One region of the Methylobacterium sp. Gmos1 genome, then DNA from elsewhere that is predicted to be linked to it. Evidence: riboswitches for the same ligand, from Rfam matches in the RefSeq annotation. Region 1 holds a riboswitch; each other region holds the start of a gene.
What was found. Region 1 has a riboswitch for thiamine pyrophosphate ahead of ACS5PV_RS05865 (LuxE/PaaK family acyltransferase). Riboswitches for the same ligand answer to the same signal wherever they lie in the genome.
Positions count from the first base shown of each region.

Region 2: it holds a riboswitch for thiamine pyrophosphate, as region 1 does, so the genes downstream of both, thiC (phosphomethylpyrimidine synthase ThiC) here and ACS5PV_RS05865 (LuxE/PaaK family acyltransferase) in region 1, are expected to answer to the same signal.
Region 3: it holds a riboswitch for thiamine pyrophosphate, as region 1 does, so the genes downstream of both, thiO (glycine oxidase ThiO) here and ACS5PV_RS05865 (LuxE/PaaK family acyltransferase) in region 1, are expected to answer to the same signal.

Region 1 covers NZ_JBSNCC010000002.1:575,624-577,879, reverse strand. The annotation lists gene ACS5PV_RS05875 (RidA family protein) at 1-188, opposite strand, end outside; gene ACS5PV_RS05870 (TetR/AcrR family transcriptional regulator) at 315-881, shown strand; TPP riboswitch at 929-1,027, shown strand; gene ACS5PV_RS05865 (LuxE/PaaK family acyltransferase) at 1,076-2,203, shown strand; gene ACS5PV_RS05860 (acyl-CoA reductase) at 2,200-2,256, shown strand, end outside.
Region 2 covers NZ_JBSNCC010000004.1:291,225-293,480, forward strand. The annotation lists gene thiC (phosphomethylpyrimidine synthase ThiC) at 1-1,068, opposite strand, end outside; TPP riboswitch at 1,127-1,238, opposite strand; gene ACS5PV_RS10480 (restriction endonuclease) at 1,381-1,755, shown strand; gene ACS5PV_RS10485 (hypothetical protein) at 1,804-2,217, opposite strand.
Region 3 covers NZ_JBSNCC010000011.1:106,506-108,761, forward strand. The annotation lists gene thiO (glycine oxidase ThiO) at 1-1,067, opposite strand, end outside; TPP riboswitch at 1,134-1,263, opposite strand; gene ACS5PV_RS20520 (adenylate/guanylate cyclase domain-containing protein) at 1,313-2,256, opposite strand, start outside.

The DNA.
Region 1 (2,256 bases):
CGCGCGAAGGCGAGCGCGACCTGCGCCTCGAAATCGGGCTCCGGCGAGCCGTCCTCGCGGCTGCCGACCTGGCCGGAGACGAACAGCAGGTCGCCGGAGCGGATCGCCGCCGAGTAGCGGTGCTTGTCGTAGAGGGCCTGCCGGCCGGGCGGGAAGACGGCGTCGCGCTTCGGGTGAACCTGGGCCATGGATCGCTGCCTCGAATTGAGATACGGAACGTATGCGAAAGAGCATGGATACGCGCCGTATGTCAATTCGCATACGTGACGTATGTCGAGGAATGGAGGGGCGGGGTGGCCGGGCGACGCGCGCAGATGATGGAGGAGACGCGGGAGAAGCTGATCCAGGCCGCCCGAACGGCCTTCGCCGAGAAGGGCTTCGCGGCCGCCTCGATGGACGATCTGACCGCCGCGGCCGGGCTGACGCGGGGCGCGCTCTATCACAATTTCGGCGACAAGAAGGGGCTGCTCCAGGCGGTGATCGAGCGGATCGACGCCGAGATGGCGGCCCGCCTTCGCGTCGTCGGCGAGCGGGCCTCCGATCCCTGGCGCGGCCTCCTCGACGAGTACCGGGCCTATATCGAGATGGCGCTGGAGCCGGAGATCCAGCGCATCCTGCTCCTCGACGGCCCGGCGGTGCTGGGTGACCCGTCGCTGTGGCCGAGCCAGAATGCCTGCCTCGCCGAGACGACCCGGCGCATCCGGGCCCTCGTCGCCGACGGGGCGATCCCCCCGGTGGACGCGGAGGCCGCCGCGCGGCTCCTCAACGGCGCCTCCCTGCACGCCGCCCTCTGGGTCGCGGCGTCGGAGGCGCCGGAGGCGACGCTGGCGAAGGCGCTCGACGCGTTCGGGCGGCTGGCGGAGGGGTTGGCGCGGGCTTGAGCCCAACTTGACACCCGCCCCCGCGCCCCGCACTGTCCCCGGCTCCCAGGGGGGCCTCGCGAGGAGGCTGAGATTCCGCCGGTCCGGACCCGTCCGGGCGCCGCGGTGACCCTATGAACCTGATCCGGGTCATGCCGGCGTAGGGATGCGGGACCGGCACGGCCGCAAGGGCCGATCCAGCCGTCCTTTCGCGCATGATCTCCGCCGGACTGCCCGTCGCCCGGGAGGGGCGCGAGGTGGCCGTGATGTCGCAAGCGGAGATCGTCGGGGCGCTCCTCGATTTCATCGGACGTCCCGGCGCGACCGAGGCCGAGTTCGAGGCGCTGGCCCTGCGGGTCTTCGCCTACCAGTTCGCCCACAACGCCCCCTATCGCCGCTTCGCGCAACAGCGCGGGCGCACGCCGCTCACCGTGCGGCGCTGGCGCGACGTCCCGGCGGTACCGATCAAGGCGTTCAAGGACCTCACCTTGAGCTGCTGCTTAGCCGACGAGGCCGAGCGGGTGTTCATGACGAGCGGCACGACCGGGAGCGGGCGGGGCCGCAGCTACCACCCGACGCTTCAGGTCTACGACGCCTCGATGCTGAAGGGCTTCGCCGCCCGGATCATGCGGGGGCGGGAGAAGATCCGGATGGGGATCCTGTTCCCGGACGAGGCGGCGCTGCCGAATTCCTCCCTCGCCCATTACCTGGCGCTGGCAAAGGCGCATTTCGGCACGGACGACAGCGCGGTCTTCGTCGGCCCCGGCGGGCTCGACCTCGACGCGCTGCTGACGGCGCTCGGTCAGGCCGAGGCGTCGGGCGAGCCGATCGCGCTGCTCGGCGCGACCTACGCCTTCGTGCCGGTGATGGACGCGCTGAGCGCGCAGGGCCGCCGCTTCGCCCTGCCGGCGGGAAGCTTCCTGTTCGACACCGGCGGCTTCAAGGGCCAGTCGCGCGAGATCGAGCCGGACGCGTTCTACGACGGGCTCTCGGCGGCCTTCGGCGTGTCGCGCAGCGACTGCCTCAACATGTACGGCATGACCGAGCTGAGCACCCAGTTCTACGATGACGGCAACGCGGTCTGCCCGCCGGTGAAGTCCGGCCCGCACTGGATCCGCAGCCGCGTCGTCGATCCGCTCACCGGCCAGGACCTGCCCGAAGGCGAGACCGGCGTGCTGGTCCACCACGACCTCGCGCACTTCAACTCCGTCTCGGCGATCCTGACCGAGGATGCCGGGGTGATCGCGCCGGGCGGCTTCAAGCTCCTCGGCCGGGTCGAGGGCTCGGCCTCGCGCGGCTGCTCGGTGGCGGTGGCCGAGTTCCTGGCCGCCGCCCAGGGATGACCATCGTGGAGCAGGCCGGCCACCTGCCGGGGATCCCCGCCGAGAGCATCGGC
Region 2 (2,256 bases), on a different contig from region 1:
GAACGATTCCCGGTGCCCGGCGAGGCACCAGCGCGCCATGATCGAACCGCCGCGCGAGACGATGCCGGTGACGCGCCGCGCCGTCAGCGGCACGTGAGCGAGGCGCACGCCGGCATGGATGGTGAAGTAGTCGACGCCCTGCTCGGCCTGCTCGATCAGGGTGTCCTTGAACACCTCCCAGTCGAGCTTGAGCGGATCGCCGCCGACCTTCTCCAGCGCCTGGTAGATCGGCACCGTGCCGATCGGCACGGGGGCGTTGCGCAGGATCCAGCCGCGGATGTTGTGGATGTTGCGGCCCGTCGAGAGGTCCATCACCGTGTCGGCGCCCCAGCGGATCGCCCACACCATCTTCTCGACCTCTTCCGCCGCCGAGGAGGTGACGGCCGAGTTGCCGATATTGGCGTTGATCTTGACGAGGAAGTTGCGGCCGATCGCCATCGGCTCGAGCTCGGTGTGGTTGATGTTGGCCGGGATGATCGCCCGCCCGCGCGCCACCTCGTCGCGCACGAAGTCCGGGGTGATGAAGGGCGGGATCGCGGCGCCGAAGCTCTCGCCGTCGGCGATGGCGTGCCCGGCCTGGGCGAGCATCTGCTCGCGGCACAGGTTCTCCCGGTGGGCGACGTAGATCATCTCCTCGGTGACGATCCCGGCGCGGGCGAACTCGTACTGCGTGACCATCTGGCCCGGGGCGCCCCGGCGATGGGTGCGGGCGGCCGGGCACGGCGCCACCAGCCGGTCCGCGCTCACGAAGCCGTTATCCTCCGGCCGCACCGCCCGGGGGGCGACCGCCGCATAGCCGCGGCGCTCGATCCAGGGCGCGCGGATCTCGGGCAGCCCGGCCGCGAGGTCGATGCGCGCGTCGGTCTCGGTGTAGGGACCCGACGGATCGTAGACCCGCACCGGCGCCTCGGCCGGATCGGAGAGCGCGATCTCGCGGTAGGGCACGCGGAGGTCGGGGCGCTCCTTCGGCGAGGCGTAGGCCTTCGCCGAGCCGGTGACCGGCCCGGTGGTGACGCTGTGCGGCAGGTCCTTTTCGGGCAGGTCTTTCGCGAGGATGGGTGCGTTCATGGATCTCTCCCGGGGAGACGATCCGGCCTCGGGGCGCGAGGACGCACGGGTCACGTCGATCATGGCAGGTTCCCGTCCCTCCGCCGGTACGAACCGGATCAGGTTCAAGGGTCGGGACGCGCGCTCGTCCAATCTCAGCCCCAGCTGGCGGGGCTCCCCTCGGTAACGGGGGTGACTGTCGGGTGGCGCGGGAGGTTTGTCAATCGCGCCCGGTGAGAGCGCCGCTGCGGCATCCCGGCCGCAATCTTGAAACGCTTCAGGGCCGTGACCCAGATATAGGAGAGACGATCTTCGACCATTCGGGAGCAGAGCTTGGGACGCCGTGACCGGCGCTGGCGCGACGACGACCCCTCCACCCACGGCCCGGGCACCCGCGACGCGGTGATCTGCCCGCTCTGCGAGCGGCCGATCCCGCCCGGCGCCCGCCAGAGCAAGCACCACCTGACGCCGAAGCTGAAGGGCGGCACCCACGGCGAGACGGTGCAGCTGCACCAGATCTGCCACTCGGCGATCCATGCCCGCCACAGCGAGGCCGAGCTGGCGCGCCGCCTCAGCGACGTCGAGAGCCTGCGGGCCGAACCCGAGATCGCCCGCTTCCTCGAGTGGGTCCGCACCAAGCCCGACGACTTCCACACCGCGACGCGGATGACCCGGACGCGGCGGGACGCGCGGCGGAGCTCCCGGTAAGCAGGCGAGGTCGCCGGCGAGACGATGGCGCGGCGACCGCGCGAGGGATCAGTAGCGGCCCGGCAGGCGCGGCACCTTGGTGCCGGGCTTCTCGATCGGCTCGGCGCAGGAATAGACGAACTCGGTCTGGAGATCGGTGAACACCGTCTCGCCGACGATGGTGCAGGTCTCCCGCGCCGTCTCGTTGAGGTAGGCCGCTGCGGCCTCCGAGAAGCGGCGCCGGCGGGTGAGCGCCGGGTCCTTGCCCTCCAGGCCGCAGCCGGCGATCTCGCGCAGGTGATTGGAGACGATCAGGACCTTGCGCTGCTGGCGCTGGTCGTAGACCTCGTAGGGGTCGTTGCAGCCGATCGTGACGACCTGCGGCTGGAGCCCGACATAGGTCTTCGAGATGTAGGAGAATTCGGTGCAGCCGGCCGCCGCCCCGACGGCGACGAGCGCGAGCGCCCATGGTCCTGTCCGCATCCCCGGTCCTTCCCGCATCCTCGAGCCCAGCTTTGAGCC
Region 3 (2,256 bases), on a different contig from region 1:
TTGCGGTGGTGGCCGGTGGCGAGCACCAGGCCGGGCCGGGCCTCGCCGAGGATCGGGGCGTCGTCGTCGGAGGTCGGGCGAAAGCCGCTCCAGATTCCCGTCACCCGCATCTCCTCCACGCCGGGCAGCGCCCGGCGGGCGCCCTCCAGCAGGGCGAAGAGCCCGCCGCCGGTGAGGTGCGGGTCGAACCCGGTCTCCTCCACGGTGGCGCCGACGATGAGCGTGCCGTCGCCCTTCGGTGCCATATGGACCTGCTCGGTCCAGACCACGTGGGAGAGGACCCCGCTGCGCGGGGTCATCTGCAACGCCATCGACTGGCCCTTGAGCGGGCGGACCGGCAAGGCGAGGTCGGGCACCAGGCTCCCCTCCCCGGCCCAGGCGCCGGAGGCGAGCACGACGGTGCCGGCCTTCACGGAGCCGGCGGAGGTCTCGACGCCGGTGACCCGGCCGCCCTCGCGGGTGAGCGCAGTGACGGTGGTCGCCTCGACGAGGCGCCCGCCGGCCGCGCGAAGCGCCCGGCGCAGGGCGGCCATCGTGCGGGCGGGATCGACCTGGTGGTCGTCGGCGCAAAAGATGCCGGCCGTGACGGTCGGGCGCAGGCCCGGCTCGCGAGCCCGGATGGCGGGGCCGGACAGCCACTCGACGGACAGCCCGTCGCGACGCTGCAAGTCGTAGCGGAAGCGCAGGCGCTCGACCTCGTCGCGGCCGAGCGCGATCACGAGGGTGCCCTCGCGGCGGTAATCGATCGACAGGCCCGATTTAGCCTCCAGCTCGTCGCGGAACGGGTGCCAGAGGCGCTGGCTCTCGAGGCAGAGCGGCGACAGGGCCTCGCCCCCGGGCTCGTGCTCGGCGGCGGCCGCCAGCATGCCGGTGGCCGCGAGGCTGGCGCCGTCCCCGGCTCGGCCGCGCTCGATCGCCGCGACCGCGAGACCGGCGCGCGCCAGGCGCCACGCGACCGACAGGCCGATCAGCCCGGCGCCGATCACCGCCACGTCGACGCGGTCCAGCAGCCGGTCGCTCTCCGGGTCCGGGGTCCCGCCCCGCCGTCCGATCGTCTGCGCCTGCACCCTCGTCTCCACGGTGGCCCGAAGAGAGTGGACTGCGCCCGGTGGCCGGATGATGCGCGAGGGGGCCGAGAGGACCCTGTCCAATCCCTACGCCGGTATGAGCCGGATCAGGTTCGAAGGATTTCCGCGCTGACCGGGCCCGAGGGACGGTCCAGCGGTGTCTCAGCCCCTTGTCGGGGATCTCCCTGGAACATCCGCTATCTGGCGGGGGACGGGCCCGCCGTCAACCACCCTGCAGCCGCTCCTCAGCCGCCTTTGCCCGGACGATAGATCGCCATCTCCTCGGCGAAGCCGTCGAGGGGATGGGTGCCGAGCAGTTCGGGGTCGCCCCACAGGAAGTCGACGAAGGGCTTCGACATCAGCAGCGGCTCGGACAGCACCTTGTTGAGCTTGGCAAGCCGGCTGGCGAGGTTCACGTCGCGACCGATCACCGTGAAATCGAGCCGGGCGCCCGAGCCGACATTGCCGTAGGCCGCCTCGCCGTGGTGAAGCGCGATGCCGACCTCGATACGGGTGGGAAACCGCCCGGCACGGTTCGCGTCCTCGACGCGGCGCAACGCCGCCTGCGCGGCCGAGAGCGCGCCTTGCGCCGCGCCGCCGAGATCGTCGCCGCTCTCGCGGAAGATCGCGAGCAAGCCGTCGCCCATGTATTTCAGCACCTCGCCGCCCTCGCTCTCGATCGGCGGCACCAGGCAGTCGAAGTAGGAATTCAACAGTTCCACCGAGGCCTCTGGCGGCAGCGCGTCCGTGAGGCGGGTGTAGCCGCGCATGTCGGCGAACAGGATCGCCGAGCGGATCCGCTCGACCTGGCCCCGGCGGATGAAGCCGGCGAGGATCGCCTGGTGCGGTCCGTCGCCGACATAGACCCGCAGCACGTGGTCGAGCCGGGCGTTGAGGCCGCGCATCTCCATCACCGCCGACAGGGTCGGCACGATGAAGCGCAGGATCGCTAGGTCGTCGTCGCCGAATCCGCGCGGGTCGCGGGTCGCGAAGGTGACGCCGTTCTTGGTACCGTTGGTGAAGAACAGCGGCACGGTGATGTAGTGGGTGTAGCCCGCCGCCTTGAGCTCCGGGACGATGCTGAAGCGGTCGTCCGGCGTCTCACGCAGGTCGAGGATCAGCCACTCGCCGGTGGCGTAGACGTAGGCGAAAGGGCTGCGGGCGAGCGCCTTCTCGGTCGCCTCGCCGT